DNA from 3 places in the Cytobacillus sp. T106 genome. Region 2 is predicted to be linked to each of the others. Evidence: riboswitches for the same ligand, from Rfam matches in the RefSeq annotation. Region 2 holds a riboswitch; each other region holds the start of a gene.
The links. A riboswitch is a leader RNA that binds a small molecule or an ion and turns the genes downstream of it on or off. The one in region 2 is predicted to bind cyclic di-AMP.
Positions count from the first base shown of each region.

Region 1 (5,325 bases), on a different contig from region 2:
GGTTCGAAATATCCTCCGCTATCCTGAGGAACTGTCGTAGGATTGCCACTCTCATCCATCCCAAATAAAAAGAATTCCAGTTCCGGACCGATGCTGATTGAATAATCATAGCTTGCCGCTTTCTCGACCGTCCTCTTCAGTACATTGCGGGGGTCACCCTCGAATGGGGTGCCATCAGGATTGGCCACGCTGCACAAAAGCCTGGCTTCACTATATCCTTCTTCTATCGACCATGGAATGACGGAAAAAGTGTTTATGTCCGGCTTAAGGTATAAGTCTGATTGGTTGATAGGGCTGAAACCTTGTATGGAGGAGCCATCGAACATGATTTTCCCCTCTAAGGCATCGTCCAGCTGATCAAAGGTAATGGTCACATGCTTAAGGACTCCTTCTAAATCAACAAATTGAAGATGAAGAAGTTCTATATGATATTTTTTCTGGGCTTCTTTTATTTTAATATAATTTTTGTTTTGCTCTGATACCTGAGTCATCGGCACGATCCCCTTTTACTAAAATTAAAAAAGCTGCGGAGAGTATTCTCCGCAGCTTAGGCACAGGTAAACAAACGTGTGCTTGTATGGCAACGATCACTCTCTTAAACAACGCTTACGGAGTTAGCTGTCGGATTAGGAAGGTAAGAGTCTCCCTGCCATTCATGGCTTCACCCCAAGACTGCAGCATGCAGTCAAAAGTTGGTTCCCCCGCTCAATAAGATTCAGCGTTTCAGTGCTATATAATTGTAATCAGGCTGGATGGATATCGCTCCTCTCTCCTGCAACGCTTACGAAGTTAGCTGACGGGTTCGGAAGGCAGAAGTCCCCCGGCCTTTCGGCTTCACCCCATAATTATTCTGGAATAATCAGTTGGGTCCTCCGTTCTGTATGGATTCAGCGGATCAGGTCAGAATTAGGATTTATGATAATCTCCACTCGCATAAAGGAAAAACCCGGAAAATAAGAAATTAGGATTGAATTTCTTTAGAAAAATCCACTTTTCTCGAAAATGCTCTCTTTTTTAAAGAAATACAACTTTTTTACTCAAGGCATTTTTCCAGGTTTCTATCGAGCACAAACACTTCCATGCGTTCTCCCATTTTGGTGCTGATGTCACTGTGGCTTGAAAGGACTTTGCATTTGGTATGTTTTTCGACTATCTCCTCAATGTTCGTGCTGTACATTTCTCTTAGAACCTGCCGCATCTTTTTGACAAGCTGCCTGCCGGTTTCATGTTCAACCAGGTGCTTTTCTTCCACAGTCAGGACACCTTTGAATCTGGCAATGACCATATCCTCCACAATATATGTCCTGGTCTCCTGCGGCCCGCGGCCGATCAGCTCCCTTTGCAGCTTGATGAATGCTTCACTTAATTCAGCCTCTAATCGTCGTTTAGAAGATTGCAATTCCAGTTCCTCCCTGAGATTTTCAAAGTTATAGCGAATTTCAAGGTTTATGTTAGTGAGAGGCACTGCTAAAGTCAATAAAAATATGAATTTCAAAAAACATCGAAAAACAGCTAATTAGTCAGCATTTAAGAGAAAAACTAAAGAAAAATCCTCAATATCAAAAAAAACAGCCAAATATGGCATTTTTTTAAGATTTACATTTTCCTTGAGCAGGAGTACGATTGCTTTCGTAAACAGCAATCAAACAACTCAATATTCGGCCTAGTCTCGGAAACGAGAACGGAGGAACCAATCAACTGGGGTTAATTCTGCTATTGCAGAAGGGATGAGATTCAAACTCTTTCGCCATCCTACCCGTCAGCTAACTTCGTCGGCTAAAGCGAAGGAGGTCATAGAGACCGCCTTTTCAGGGGGCCCATTTTTGTTGTGTCAAACAACGGACAGGGCAGCTTGAGTGATAAGAAGGTCTTTTTATTATGCCTATCTTGAAAAAGTGAACATGGAAGACAGAACACATAGAGGGCTGATGCCAGCCGGCTGGGTGTTAAGTAGACCAATGGGTGCTTTTTCTCCAAATGAACAAGAGATTTTTCTATGCAGTTTTTTGCATCTGGACAAAGATGCGGATGATCTGTGCTCTTGGATTCATATTGGGGGAGAAGTAATCATTGGTCTCTTTTTGTATTCAGAATATGGTTTTTATTTCCAGTATTTCAGCTGAGAACAAACGCTTTCACAACTTTTCAGGCATGATAATGCTTTTTGATGATCTCTGAGCAACGAGTAAATCAGGGCTTTAAAAAAGAAGGGAGGTAACTGTGTTGACACTGCCTCAAACAGAGGATGCCATACTTGTCTGCATTCCAAATGAAGAAGTGCTCCTGCGGGTACAAAGCCATTTGAGCGATTCGCATTCATGCTGCCTTGTTTCATCTGATCCTCAAGTGATCAGAGCTTTAAAAAGCAGGGGCCATCAGCGTGTGGTGGAGTTCGGCCTCAAAGATGAGTACTTGATTCTCCAGGGACGGTTCAGGAAGGTGATTGTCTTTGAAAGTGAGATTGCAGAAACATGCACCCTGCTGAAGGTCATCAGGAACAGCACTTGTGCACCTATCATTGTCGATGCCACGGTTCATGGCTATCCAATGCGCCTTTATTGCGCATATGGAGCAAAATATGTGGTGTATTCCAAAAGCAGCAATATTTCATGTCTATTAAGTTAGAAATCAGGAGGTTATCAAAATGTCGGACATTATCATGGTCAGCCTTTTCATCATCCTGCCGGCTTTAATGCTCGGACTTGCCAGTTGGTCCGCTGAAGCCGTAGAGCAAGGAAGTGAAAATAAATAATGGTTCTGCTGCTTGGCATTACGGCGTTTACTACATTGTACTTATTCTATGTATTACTTAATCCGGAGAAATTTTAACTACTTGGGGGTAAAAAAAGGTGATTACGACGATTCTTTCAATCATTGTCACTATGGCGGCGGTGATTCTGATAGCAAAGCCTGCCGGCATCTATCTGGCAAAGGCTTTTGATTATAGCCAAACAGGGCTGGATAAAGTGTTCGGCCCGATCGAAAACATTCTCTTTAAAATCAGCGGTATCAAAAAGATAAACCAAACATGGAAGCAGTATGCCATGACGCTTGTTTTAGCCAATGGATTTATGATTCTCCTAGTCTATATGGTTTTCCGGCTGCAGGGCATCCTGCCTTTGAATCCGAGCGGGAATCCTGGCATGGATCCAACCTTGGCCTTTAACACAGCCATCAGCTTTATGACCAACACCAATCTGCAGCATTACAGCGGTGAGTCGGGCCTTTCCTATCTCGGGCAGATGATTGGAATTCTGTTTATGATGTTTGCGGCGCCGGGAACGGCTTTGGCAGCTGCCATCGCATTTGTCAGGGCGCTGTCTGGAAAAGAAATTGGAAACTTCCTTGTTGATTTATTCAGAGCCATTACGCGTGTTTTGATGCCAATCGCCATTGTGTCAGGATTAATTCTGGTCGCATTGGGGGTTCCGCAGACATTGGAGCCTACTGTAACAGTCAATACGATCGAGGGGACTGCCCAGGAGATCGCGCGCGGACCTGTCGGGACATTTTTATCCATCAAAGAACTTGGCAATAATGGCGGCGGTTTTTTTGGAGTCAATTCAGCTCATCCGTTTGAAAATCCGAATGCTATCAGCAACATCATTCAAATATTGCTGATGTTCCTATTGCCGACTGCTTTGCCGTTTGCATATGGAAAAATGCTCGGAAATGCCAAACAGGGACGTGTCTTGTTTGTATCAATGCTGATGGTCTTCACTGTATTCCTTGGCACTGCCCTGTTCTATGAATATCAAGGCAATCCTGCATTGAATGCACTGGGAATTAATACAGATCAAGGCAGCATGGAAGGGAAGGAAGTCCGGTTCGGCACAGGCCAATCCATCTTCTATGCGCTTGTCACAACAGCCTCTGAAACAGGTGCCGTCAACACGATGCATGATACGCTGACACCTATAAGCGGAATGCTGGCCCTTTCCAACATGCTCTTAAATACAGTATTCGGCGGGGTTGGAGCAGGATTCATCAATGTAATCATGTATGCCATGATTGCCGTATTCCTCTCAGGGCTGATGGTGGGCCGTACACCTGAATTCCTGGGCAAGAAAATAGAAGGGCGGGAAATGAAGCTCATCGCCTTAACAATGCTTATGCATCCTCTTTTGATACTGGGTGCATCTGCAATTGCCTTGTATACGCCGCTTGGTGCCGGAGCCATCTCAAACAGCGGCTTCCATGGAATCTCACAGGTTGTGTATGAATATACCTCTTCCGCTGCCAATAACGGATCCGGTTTTGAAGGGCTTGGGGATGCAACACCATTTTGGAATATTTCAACAGGCATCGTCATGTATGCAGGAAGATTCTTTGGGCTTGTCACCATGCTGGCTGTCGCTGGTTCACTATCATCGAAGAAGGTTGTTCCCGAGACAATCGGGACTTTCCGCACAGATACCCCTCTTTTCGGAGTGATTCTGGCCGGTACTTTCTTTATTGTAGGTGCACTGACATTCTTCCCGGCACTTGTATTGGGGCCAGTCGCAGAATATCTGACATTGTAGGTGGGAGTGAATAATCATGGCTAATCATGTGTTAAAAGAAGCAAATCAAGCTGCAGGGCTGCATGGCAAAGAGGACAAAAAATCTTTTCAGCCCCATGTTCCCCAGCAGCCTAACCATAAAGACAATAAGGATGAAAATAAAATGATGGATAAAGCGATGGTGGTTCAGGCGCTTAAGGATTCTTTTACGAAGCTTGACCCGAGAAAAATGGGGAAGAATCCGATTATGTTCGTGGTGGAGATCGGTTTCATCATTACACTGATCTTATGCTTTGCGCCTGATGCCTTTGGCAGAAGCGAGGTTGAACCGTGGTTCAATATCACCGTGGCCCTGATCCTGCTGTTTACTGTGTTATTTGCGAATTTTGCTGAAGCACTGGCAGAAGGACGCGGAAAAGCGCAGGCTGATTCTTTGAAAAAATCGAAACAGGAAATTACAGCAAACCTTTTGCAAGCCAATGGAAAAACAGTAAAAACGGCTTCAACATCTCTCAAGAAAGGCGACATAGTCGTGGTTTCACAGGGTGAAATGATTCCCGGCGACGGTGAGGTCATCGAAGGCCTGGCGTCTGTGGATGAATCAGCCATCACGGGTGAATCGGCTCCTGTCATCAAGGAAGCTGGCGGTGATTTCAATTCTGTTACGGGCGGAACAAGGGTGGTCAGTGACCAGATTATAGTGAAAATCACCAGCAATCCTGGCGAGTCTTTCTTAGATCGGATGATTTCATTAGTAGAAGGAGCAGAACGCCAGAAAACGCCTAACGAAATTGCTTTGAACACTGTGCTCACAAGCTTGACG
Region 1 is NZ_JBEUMK010000002.1:2,962-8,286, forward strand. It holds gene glnA (type I glutamate--ammonia ligase) at 1-491, opposite strand, end outside; cyclic di-AMP (ydaO/yuaA leader) riboswitch at 588-731, opposite strand; cyclic di-AMP (ydaO/yuaA leader) riboswitch at 764-903, opposite strand; gene ABU165_RS04335 (Na-translocating system protein MpsC family protein) at 1,034-1,438, opposite strand; cyclic di-AMP (ydaO/yuaA leader) riboswitch at 1,651-1,793, shown strand; gene ABU165_RS04340 (hypothetical protein) at 2,224-2,625, shown strand; gene ABU165_RS25160 (hypothetical protein) at 2,645-2,752, shown strand; gene ABU165_RS04345 (potassium-transporting ATPase subunit F) at 2,752-2,829, shown strand; gene kdpA (potassium-transporting ATPase subunit KdpA) at 2,862-4,523, shown strand; gene kdpB (potassium-transporting ATPase subunit KdpB) at 4,666-5,325, shown strand, end outside.
Region 1: another riboswitch for cyclic di-AMP. It lies ahead of ABU165_RS04340 (hypothetical protein); the one in region 2 lies ahead of ABU165_RS19820 (TrkH family potassium uptake protein).

Region 2 (5,325 bases):
AGGGAAAGAGTTTAAGGCAGAGGCGGAGGTCAAAACTGCGAAAGGGATAGAGACTTTTGAAATTGATTTTACGGTTGAAGGACCGAAAGGGAAGAAAAAGATATACCCTCTAAATGAAACTGTTTCAATAGAAGGGCAGAAAATCACATTCAAGGACATTGCCATTTATCCATTGCGTGTGGCCATCCACGTGTCATTTGATCCGGAAAACAGCAAGAAAATCTTTGCTCTGGATGATTTGCGGCTTGTTGATGAGAATGGAGAAGCCTGGTCTGGCATTGCTAATGGTGTTACATCACAGGATATTAAAGAAAATGAGAAGATCATTTATTTGCAGAGCAACTATTTTAAAGAACCGAAGGAGCTGTATCTGGTACTGAATAAAGTGATGGCCGTGGATAAAGAGGATGCGGAAGTGGTCATTAATACCGAAACGAAAGAGATTGTGAAGCAGCCAAAGGGTGATAAATTATCAGGACTGGTTTTGGAAGGGGGAAGCCTCTCATTTCAAGCTCGTGCAGAGAAGGAATACAATCATCAGCTCTTTACGACTGCAAAAGATGCAGAAGGCAGAGATCTGGATGGCGGAAGCTCCTTCTATCGATCCGGGGGCGATGGTCTTTATAAGGAGTTTGGCGTTTCCTTATCTGAAACAGACCCTGCTAATTATAAGAATCCTATCAGTCTGGAGTTATCAGCCTTTCCATCCTGGATAGAGGGAGAAGTGAAGATTAAGCTGGAGTAGAAGACGGCTGGAGTTGTCTAAGCAGGGAAATTCCGATTATTTGAAATTAAAAAACAGCCGCAATCAGCTTGTAAAAGATCAGGCCAGAACGGTAAGTTCTGGCCTGGTTTTATGGAATGAAAATGGCTGCTCAAATTAAATCTGAGCAAGCGTCCACCGTATTCCCCTACCCCAACAAAACATCCTCACCAGGATACCGAATTTTCTCCGGTTTTTGTTTGGCGAAGGAGAAGGCGAGTGTGAGCGGGCCGAGTTTGCCCAGGAACATGATGAAGATGATGATTTCTTTTCCGATTTCCGACAGGTCGGCAGTGATGCCCATGGACAGGCCGACCGTTCCGAAGGCGGATACTACTTCGAAAATAATTTTAATAAATGGCAAATCCTCCGTGATGCTCAGGACAAAGATGGCGATAAAGACGAACAGGATGGAAATCATTGAGATGGCCAACGCTTTTGTCAGATAGTTGACGCTGATGGTGCGGCGGAAAATGACAATGTCTTTTTTGCCGCGTATGAATGTAATGACAGCCATGATAATGATGATAAAGGTCGTCAGTTTAATTCCGCCGCCGGTGGACGCGCTCCCCGCACCCACAAACATTAACAGCAGCATATACAGGACAGTTGCATCCTCAAGCCCGCCGATGTCCACTGAATTGAACCCGGCAGTCCTCGGCGAAACGGCCTGAAAATAGGATGCCCAAAGCTTTTCCCAGCTGGTCAGATGGGCGAGGGTCTGCGGATTATTAAATTCTAGGTAAAAGATGACGGCCATTGATACAATATTGACCGCAAAGGTGCCCACAATCATCATTTTGGAATGAAGCGACAGCCTTTTGAATTGCTTTGATTTCCACAGATCGGCCAGTACGGTAAAGCCAAGACCGCCAATGATAAAGAGCATGGAAATGACAATATTGATGACAGGATCGCCGACAAACCGGCTGAGTCCGTCCGGCCAGAGCTGAAAGCCTGCATTGTTGAAGGCGGAAACAGAATGGAACAGGCTGTAATAAAATCCATCCTGCCACCCATACAGCGGAACCCATCTCAGGCAGAGGAAGAACACAGCAATGGCCTCGATCGTAAAGGAAAAAATAAACAGGTAGCGGACGAGGCGTATGACTCCGCCGACCGACGTCTGGTTCAATGCCTGCTGCAGGACAAGGCGCTCCTTGAACCCGATTTTCCTTCCGAGCATCAAGTAAATCAGCACAGCGAAGGACATGATTCCAAGGCCTCCGAGCTGGATGAGGCACATGATGACAATCTGGCCGAACAAGGTATAGGTAGACGCCGTATCAGCCACTGTCAGCCCTGTCACGGTCATAGCCGAGGTGGCTGTGAACAGGGCATCGATCCATGAAACACCATGAACGGTTGAAAAGGGAAGCTTCAGCAAGGCGGCCCCCAGCAGGATGAAAAACAGGAATATAAGGGTCAAAAGCTGCGGCGGCGTGATATTCAGGTATTTTCGCTTCATGATCGATAAAGCTCCTTTTTCCTCAAATAGTGAAAAGCAATATATTTTTGGCCAAAAAAAAACCATTCTTATCCACGGAAAAGAACGGTCAATATACGTATTGGCCTTTCTCTCAATATGCTTACGGAGTTAGCTGCCGGATTAGGAATTGAGAGCTTCCTTCCCGGCCTCCGCCAGGATTCACCCCGGGCAGGCGCAAACAGCCTCCTGCCATATTGGTTCCCCCGTTCTTAACATAAGATTCAGCAAAGGTATGAAATTTGAGTGTGATTATAATAATTAAAATACTCCCGCTCATTTGCAAAGTCAATCAGGAAATTGTAAATTTTTACGAATCTAAAAAACCGTGCACAGTGCACGGTTTTGCAAGTCTATTCCTCCAGATGGATACGCCGGTAGTCATCCTCCAGAATGCTCATCATGATGGAATCATGGTATTGGTGATCGTAAAATAAAGCCTCTCGCTGGACGCCTTCCTGCATGAAGCCGAGCTTTTCGTAGACATGAAGCGCCCGGTCGTTATAGTTGAAAACATTCAGCTCGATCCTGTGCAGATTCAGCACGCCGAACGCATAGCCAAGCATCAGTTCCATTGCTTCGCTGCCATAACCGCGCCCCTGGTTCTCTTCCTCGCTGATGTTCACGCGGATATTGGCATTTCGGTTGGTGCTGTCTATATCCTGAAGGGCGATATCGCCGATCACTTCATTCGTTCCATCAAGGACAATCAATAAGAGGATGGATGATGAATCCTCCGCCTTTTCTTTAATATAAGAAAAGATCTGATCTTTGGAGAAAGCTTTTTTCAGACCGGTAAGCTTTCTTGACCGTTCATTATAGAGCAGCTTCACATATATATCCGTATCTTCTGTACTGATGGGCCGAAGATAAATCCGTTCTCCCTGCAGGAACCTTATAGCATCCATTTGTACTCCTCCTTGGCTTTTCCTAATTACAATATAATCCAATCCCGCTCAATTAAAAATAGATATATTATCCCTTTCAGTAATTTGAACATCAATATAATTGAAACATCAAAAGTTGGGTAAATGTAATAGCAGATACACTGTTCGAAAAAAAGGGGGCCTTGGCCAGGATGGATTATAGAAAAGGAATGCTTATTTATAATGGAAATGCCGGTCAAAAAGATATAGAAAAATCGCTTGTAGCTTGTGTTCCGGTCTTGTCTGCAGAGCTGGATTCCCTGATTCTGCTGCCAACCAAGAGGGAAGGGCATGCAAGAGAGCTGTGCAGGGAATATGGATCTGAGGTGGATGTTGTTTTCATCCTGGGCGGAGACGGGACGGTACATGAATGCATCAATGGATTGGCGCCGCTCGAGGATCGGCCGGCCATCGGCATATTGCCTGGGGGGACTTGCAATGATTTTTCAAGAACATTGAATATCCCCCAAAATATACGTGATGCAGCACTTGCAATGATCTCAGGAAAAGCAGAGCCGGTTGACATTATGCAGGCGAATGAAGACTACTTTCTCAACTTCTGGGGTATTGGGCTGGTGGCGGAAGCTTCGGAAAATATTAAGGCAGCAGAAAAAAACCTATTCGGGCGGATCAGCTACTTCCTGAGCGCCTTGCGGACGATCAAGGAAATGGAGCCATTCCATGCTTCGCTTATAGTGGATGGAGAAGCCATAGAGGAAGATGCCGTTATGATACTTCTGGCCAATGGCCATTATATTGGCACTAATGCATTGCCTTTTGAGAATCTTGACTATAATGACGGACTGGCTGATTTATTTATTATAAAAGATGCCAATCTTGCTTTAATGAAAGAAGCACTTACAGTAGACAGCATGGAAGCAAACGAGAATATTCTCCATTATAAGGGAAAGGAAATACAAGTAAGCACAGAAAAGAGGATGGAAGCTGACATGGATGGAGAGGTATATTCAGCGACTCCGTGCCGGATAAGCGTCCATGAAGGACATGTGCAAATGATAAAGCCAGGGCAGCCTTAAGGGCTGTCCTGGCTTATGGTTGTTTCAGGAGGCTCGTTCAGTGCTCCAATTTCTTTCAGGATAAAATAAAATCCGCCTGCCGATACAATGGTAAAGCCCCAATTCAGGATCTGCCTCAGCACGATTCCCTGGTCAAAGGCATCAACCCCGTATTTTCCAATGAGCCAGACCTTAATGGAGGCAAGAAGAATGAATTTCAGAGCAAAGCCTGCCGTGATCAGGCTGAAGATCATCAGTGTTTTGCTTTTAAAGAAAACTTCCTTCATGCTGCCCCTGTCTTTTCCCTGCAGTTCCATAAAATCGAGAGTGAAATAGAGGAAGACTGGCTTTTTCAGCACAATCGTCAACAAAAACAGGCAGCCCAGCACGTAAGAATAAATGACGTTATTCCATAGAAGCTGAAGGGCCGACCCGGCGAGCACATCGATCAGGGTGCCGATCACCAGGTTCACAAGAAGGAACAGGCCGAATAGATTGATTTTTTTAAGCTGAAAGAAGCGGTACAGTGTATAGATGATGCCAGGTACGGATGACAGGATCATCGCCAGGTAATCACCAAGCACATCCCGGCCGTAATTCCAAACAACAAGAGGGAGCACAACATAAAAGAGAATGTCTGGCACCATTGAATTTTTCTGCATTTTTTTCGTTCCTGCCTTTTTTAAAGATTTCTGTAATTAAGTATTCCCCATAGAAAGTAGAACTCCTTTATTTTCTTATAGGAGTATACAAAAAAAGAGCCGCTGGGCTCTTTTTTATGCTAGGAAGGCTTTCAGCATCCAGATTTTCTTTTCCAGGTCTTCAACCAGCCCGATGGCAAGGTCTTCTGTGACCGGGTCGTTTTCTTCCTCGGCGAGTCCTGCCAATTCTTTTAGTTCCGTGCTGATCGTGCTGTAGTCTGATATAAGGGCTGCGACCATTTCTTCTGCGGTTTCTTCACTGCCGTTATCCTTGATAGACGCATGTTCAAGGAACAAGCTCATTGTGGCAATCGGCCTGCTTCCTGCTGCCAATGCCCGTTCTGCAATTGTATCCACATTCGCTGCTGCTTCATTGTAAAGCTCTTCAAATTTCTCGTGCAGGGTGAAAAATGCAGGTCCTTTTACAAACCAG
Region 2 is NZ_JBEUMK010000013.1:27,779-33,103, forward strand. It holds gene ABU165_RS19815 (DUF4179 domain-containing protein) at 1-745, shown strand, start outside; gene ABU165_RS19820 (TrkH family potassium uptake protein) at 912-2,231, opposite strand; cyclic di-AMP (ydaO/yuaA leader) riboswitch at 2,336-2,489, opposite strand; gene ABU165_RS19825 (GNAT family N-acetyltransferase) at 2,603-3,157, opposite strand; gene ABU165_RS19830 (YegS/Rv2252/BmrU family lipid kinase) at 3,328-4,212, shown strand; gene ABU165_RS19835 (VC0807 family protein) at 4,209-4,853, opposite strand; gene ABU165_RS19840 (Dps family protein) at 4,968-5,325, opposite strand, start outside.

Region 3 (5,325 bases), on a different contig from region 2:
ATATGTACGGGAAGTTTGGTTTATATATGATCGTCAATTTTGTCCTTCATATTTTATATGCATTCCCAGGCGTCCGGTTTTTGGAGTGGGCAGGAATTGCTTCTCTCAAAAAAATGACTAAGCAGCAATTCATCCTGCTTCAGCAGTTCAGAGCAGTCCTTTTATATGGCTTCCAAGTGCTCTATGAAAAGCTGCGAAGTTCCGATCCCAGTGAACAGAACTGAGCCCCGCTCTTAGAGAGCGGGGCCTGCTGACAGCTAACCATTGCTGCGCTGATGGTCTACCCACCAGTCTATATGATCCAGATCAAAAACGATCATGCTGCCAAAAGGTCTTTGATGGGGGAGTTTCCGTTTTTGTATGAGATCCAGAATGGCCTCCTCAGACAGCGGATAATCTTTCATATCCAGATAAGCTATCAGATCTTTTATGCTGTACGCCTTTCTCAAAAATTAATCACCTCCCGCCAATCCTCCTTTATACAAAGGAAGTCTGGCGAAAAGCACTTAATAAATGAGAAGCTAAGATACTTTTACCCCGGCAATTACTCTCTAATCTTTCTTCTGCAAAAAAACATCTTATTGAAAAAGAACTCAGTCCTAAATGAAATATTTGCCATCCTTCTGAAAAGAAACCAGGGAACTGGAATAGTCGATATAAGTTCTGCGGTTTGATAATAACCTGCGTCAATATTGGAAAATACATTCCGTACTTAAAATATAAGCCGTATAAAAAGATATCATGCTTTAACCAAAATGGGCTTGTCCCCCTGAAACGGTTCTTTGTTCTCCCCGTCTAATCTGTTGTGAAGGCAAAATACAACAAGATTGACAGAAGGGGGATTCTAAAATGAAAAAAGTAAAAAAACTGGCTGCTTCAGCGCTTGTCATCCTTGGCATTCTGACATTCAGCCAGGGCACTGCATCTGCTGAAGAGTTTTATACGATCAAAAAAGGGGACACTCTCTATAGCATTGCCAGGCAATATGGCAGTACAGTCGGACAGCTGAAGCATCTCAATAAATTAAAGGGCGATTTGATCTATGCAGGCAGCAGATTGGAGGTTCCCGGAAAGATTACAGTGAAGAAAGGAGACACACTCTGGAGACTCGGACAAAAATACGGTCTCAGTGTCGCTGAACTCAAGAAAATAAACGGACTGAGGAGCGACCTGATCCTAATAGGGCAGAATCTGTCAGTCAATAAAGGCAGTATTGCTTCATATGATGCTGAAAAGGTGAAATTGTCCGTTTCCCCCAAGAAAGGTTACACATTTCATGCAGAAGAGCCGCGCCGCTTCCTTTTGGAATATGGGAAGAATAGCCGGTATTTTGCCAGGGTGGAAGTTCTTGACGGAAAATCAGCAATGGATGAAGTAAAGAAAAATTCTCTGGAATATCTTAGGACGATTGGCAAGCCTGAAGAAATGAAACCAGTACAGCTTCCATTTTATAGAGACAGTATGATGGTGCTGCACGCACATAACAAAACTGACCAGGCAAACATCATTGTCAAAAATGTAGACGGGAAGCTGCTTCGATTCACCATTCATTATGTGAACCAGGAGGAATCAGAAGAGGTTTACGGGACAATGATCTCGATTCTCGGAAGCGTGAAAGCAAACTGAAAATGAAAAAGGGAGGGGATCCAGCGGTCCCCTCCCTTGCCATTCCCCATGATTATTTCCAGACTTCTTCGGCAATGTTTGCTTAAATGAAAGTAGAATGGCTAGGTAGAAAATAGAGAGCTTCAGCAAGCTCTCTATCAGTACAAGTCTATAGGGTGTTATGCTTTATTTTGAAAACAGCTTCAGCAGCGGATGCTTATTTTTGTCCTTCACCTTGATTTCCTCCATCACTATCCGGTCCTGATGCTCAGAAATCCATTCTTCCATTTCTTTTTTATCTTTGCATTGCGTATAGTAGGTTTCTCCGCCTTTTCCAACTGCATTAATGACATATCGGCAAGTGTTTCCCATAAATCCTCCCGTTGCTGTGGTGTTTAAAAGGTATAATGCATGCATTCCATCATGGTTTCTCCTATTCTCAGATCCTCTTGTTTTATACAAAAACAGAGGAGGAGAAACCGGATTTTTAAGTCATGATTTCCAATAATAAATCCTGTTCTGCCTTATCTTACTCACGAACTTAATGGCTGTCAACGGAAAATAAAAAAGAAATAAAAAAAGAAATAAACGGGTTGAAAACATGTTGATGTCTTTGTAGAATAGAGGATTCACTCATTTTTTTGCAGAATGCTGAAAGTCAGATAAAAAAAGGGATATGCAGAAATTTGCTTATACGGAAAGTTGGAAGTAAAATTATTTCAACACCTGAAAAATGAATCGGCTTAATCTCATATTGAGAGCGGAGGAACCAATTTTTGGGGCTAATCCTGCAGGAAGCAGGAGGGATGAGAATGATCTTTCGCCATCCTGCCCGTCAGCTAACTTCGTCGGCTAAAGCGAGTGAGGTCATTTTAGACCGCCTAATGAGCAGCACCCTTGCATCCAAATTTGCAGAAGCTGCCTGGAGCCAGGATAGGTCTTTTTGTGCTGTATATTATCTGCGTACGTTTTAGAGCGGCTGTTTTCAGGGAAGAAAGGGAATGTGGCTGTTTAGGCATTTTCATTGCCAAGGGACAGTTTGTGCCCAATAATCCCAAGGGAACCATTAAGCCGGATTGAATGCTGCAGGTGTTCACTGATAAGAAGAAGGAGAATCAGCTGTAATGAATATCGCGTTTTTTTTATTGCCTAAAAATGAACTGGTTTTTGTCTACGACCATTGGACAATGAGGCAAGCCATGGAAAAAATGGAGTATCACCGTTATACAACCTTTCCGATATTAAATAAAGAAGGAAAGTATGTAGGTTCCTTGTCAGAAGGAGACTTGTTATGGAAGCTCAAAAGCATGGGCAGGGTCGACTTTAATGAGATCCAGGGAGTGATGCTGAAGGATGTGCCGCTTCATAGATCATATGAGCCAGTGCTAGTTAGCAGTGAGATGGAAGAAATCATTAATTCATCACTAAATCAGAATTTTGTCCCTGTTACGGACGACAGCGGCGTATTCATAGGATTGATCCGAAGAAGGGAAATTATCGATTATCTGGCAGGCAGCTTCAAAGAAAGGGACTTGTCTGTTCCCGGGGAGCAGAGCAAGACAACATAAGCAGCCGCTTTTATTTAGAAAAAAAGTCCATACAATTTTGTATGGACTTTTTGGCGCAGCAGGGGTTAGGGGAGGATTGATACAGGGATTGCATTGTTCCGTTGGAAAATGGCATCAATTTTAGGGGGAAGACTTTAAAATGAAGGGTGAGCATTACATCTAGAAGCTGCTTCGCCCGACTTTTAAAGAGATTACATCAAAATTAAGGACGATCATTCCGGATACCTTCACAATCATGCCTGATATGCCTATAATCGGGCCTGTTTAGGCAATAATCTTTCCATATCTGCCATAATTCATGCCGGTTTCCGCATTAATATTCTTAATCCCATATAGTTACAAAAGACTATACAAAGCAGCGGTGAAGATGCTGCATATGAAGCAGTAAGATTCATGGGCGTACCCGGCTCTTATCCTTTAAATAGCTTTTGTGCTCTTAATAATGATAGTTGTCGGAAGATATTGGGCTTTTTCATAGGAATACCAGCGGTTGCTGTGCCTTTTCCTGTCTTCCTCTGATAGACATGCTTCTTCTATCACTCTCTCGATTTTAAAACCTTGGCTGACCAGCGCATTGATATAGGTGCTTACCTTATACTGCTGCATAAAAGCAGGCGTATTCCACCCCTCATGGTTATAAATGCCTTCTTCGTGATAAGGCTTATCGATAATAATGGAGGAATCTTTGCTCCTGATTCTGCTGAAAAAGGGATGTTCCCAGCTGAAAATGAAAGTGCCGCCAGGCTTTAAATACCTGTGGATATTACCCAGCGTTTCCTCGAGGCTCGTTGTCCAGCCGAGAGCATAGATGGAATAGACAATATCAAAATATTGATTAGGGAGCCCCGGATCATTCTCCATAGGGGATTCAAAAAGTCTTACTGGCGCTGCAGCACCGCCGAGCACCTGCTGTGCCGTATGGATCTGCTTCGGCAACAAATCAATGCCCCAAAGCTCGGCCGCACCCCGCCTGTCCATATAGAGAAGAGAATGCCCGCTGCCGCAGCCGATATCCAGCACCTTTTTCCCGGCAGGGTCGCCAAGCAGGTTCAGTTCATCTTCTACAGGGGCCAGGGGACCATACTCAGGGAGCGGATTTCGGCCAAAAAAGCGCTCTGCTGAAAGGTTCCAGCTTTCTTTGTTTTTCTCTAGAATTTCTGTTTTCATAAGTATCATCCTTTATCCAATTATAAAATGGCTCTCATGCTGACCTGAGGAACCTCTATCAATATTCGGTGCACTTCCAATATTCTCCTTTAAATCTTAGGGAAAATTAGTCTATTCGCTTTGTTTAAGCAAGATTTTCAGCAGTGTCATAGAGATGGCGAGTAATGGAAAGCAGCAGATGTAACCAGGAAAGCAACCTGGGATGATGCCATGTCAAGAAGACTGCCAGCCGGACTGACTAGTCAGGAGAAAAGGAAGTATTCGCTTTTGTGAAGGCGGCAATAAGGAAGAAACGCCTGAATGACACTCAGCTGATCATGCTAAAACAGATGTTTATTAAAGAAGCTCTAAAAACAATATTTCCATATCAGAAACAATGATTAAAACAGCAGCCAGAGCGCGATCAAGTATAACCCCTGGAAATACAATTCAGAGCAAACAAGCGTATTTTAACTATCGGCCATATCAGAGTTTTCCTTATCACTCATTTTCTATTATTAGTGTAAGAAATTCTGCAGAAATCAAAAATCAGCCCCGGCTGTATTTTTATACGGCTCAAGACTGATTTTATTAGTAAAGTAAAGCTCATAATCTGGACAGCTGAACTGGATTAGCAGTTAGCAGTCCTTCCCTTTAGACAGATGCAGGGGAGGAGGGATCAGCCAGCCCTTTTCTTTATTCAGGCGCAAAACCTTGGCGCCAAGCTGGGCTTTTTGTATGTGGAACTGTCCAAACATCATAGCTACATCTTCACGGATTGACATACCTATAACCTGGCTGCAGGCAACAAGACCTGCTGCAATATCAGCAGAAAGTGTTCCCGCTATCTCCATATCGGAAACCCTTGCGCCAACCGGGATGTCATCCAGGCAGGCATCCGGCCGTTCAGGCAGTGCCGGCGGCAGGCCTACTCCATTTTCTTTCAGCAATTCCTCTACCTGCCTGCGATTTTCTTTGCCGAGTTCAATCGCTTCAGTCAACAGCT
Region 3 is NZ_JBEUMK010000010.1:22,603-27,927, forward strand. It holds gene ABU165_RS16995 (hypothetical protein) at 1-224, shown strand, start outside; gene ABU165_RS17000 (hypothetical protein) at 258-449, opposite strand; gene ABU165_RS17005 (LysM peptidoglycan-binding domain-containing protein) at 850-1,626, shown strand; gene ABU165_RS17010 (hypothetical protein) at 1,792-1,977, opposite strand; cyclic di-AMP (ydaO/yuaA leader) riboswitch at 2,336-2,474, shown strand; gene ABU165_RS17015 (CBS domain-containing protein) at 2,730-3,173, shown strand; gene ABU165_RS17020 (class I SAM-dependent methyltransferase) at 3,591-4,340, opposite strand; gene ABU165_RS17025 (DUF3231 family protein) at 4,958-5,325, opposite strand, start outside.
Region 3: another riboswitch for cyclic di-AMP. It lies ahead of ABU165_RS17015 (CBS domain-containing protein); the one in region 2 lies ahead of ABU165_RS19820 (TrkH family potassium uptake protein).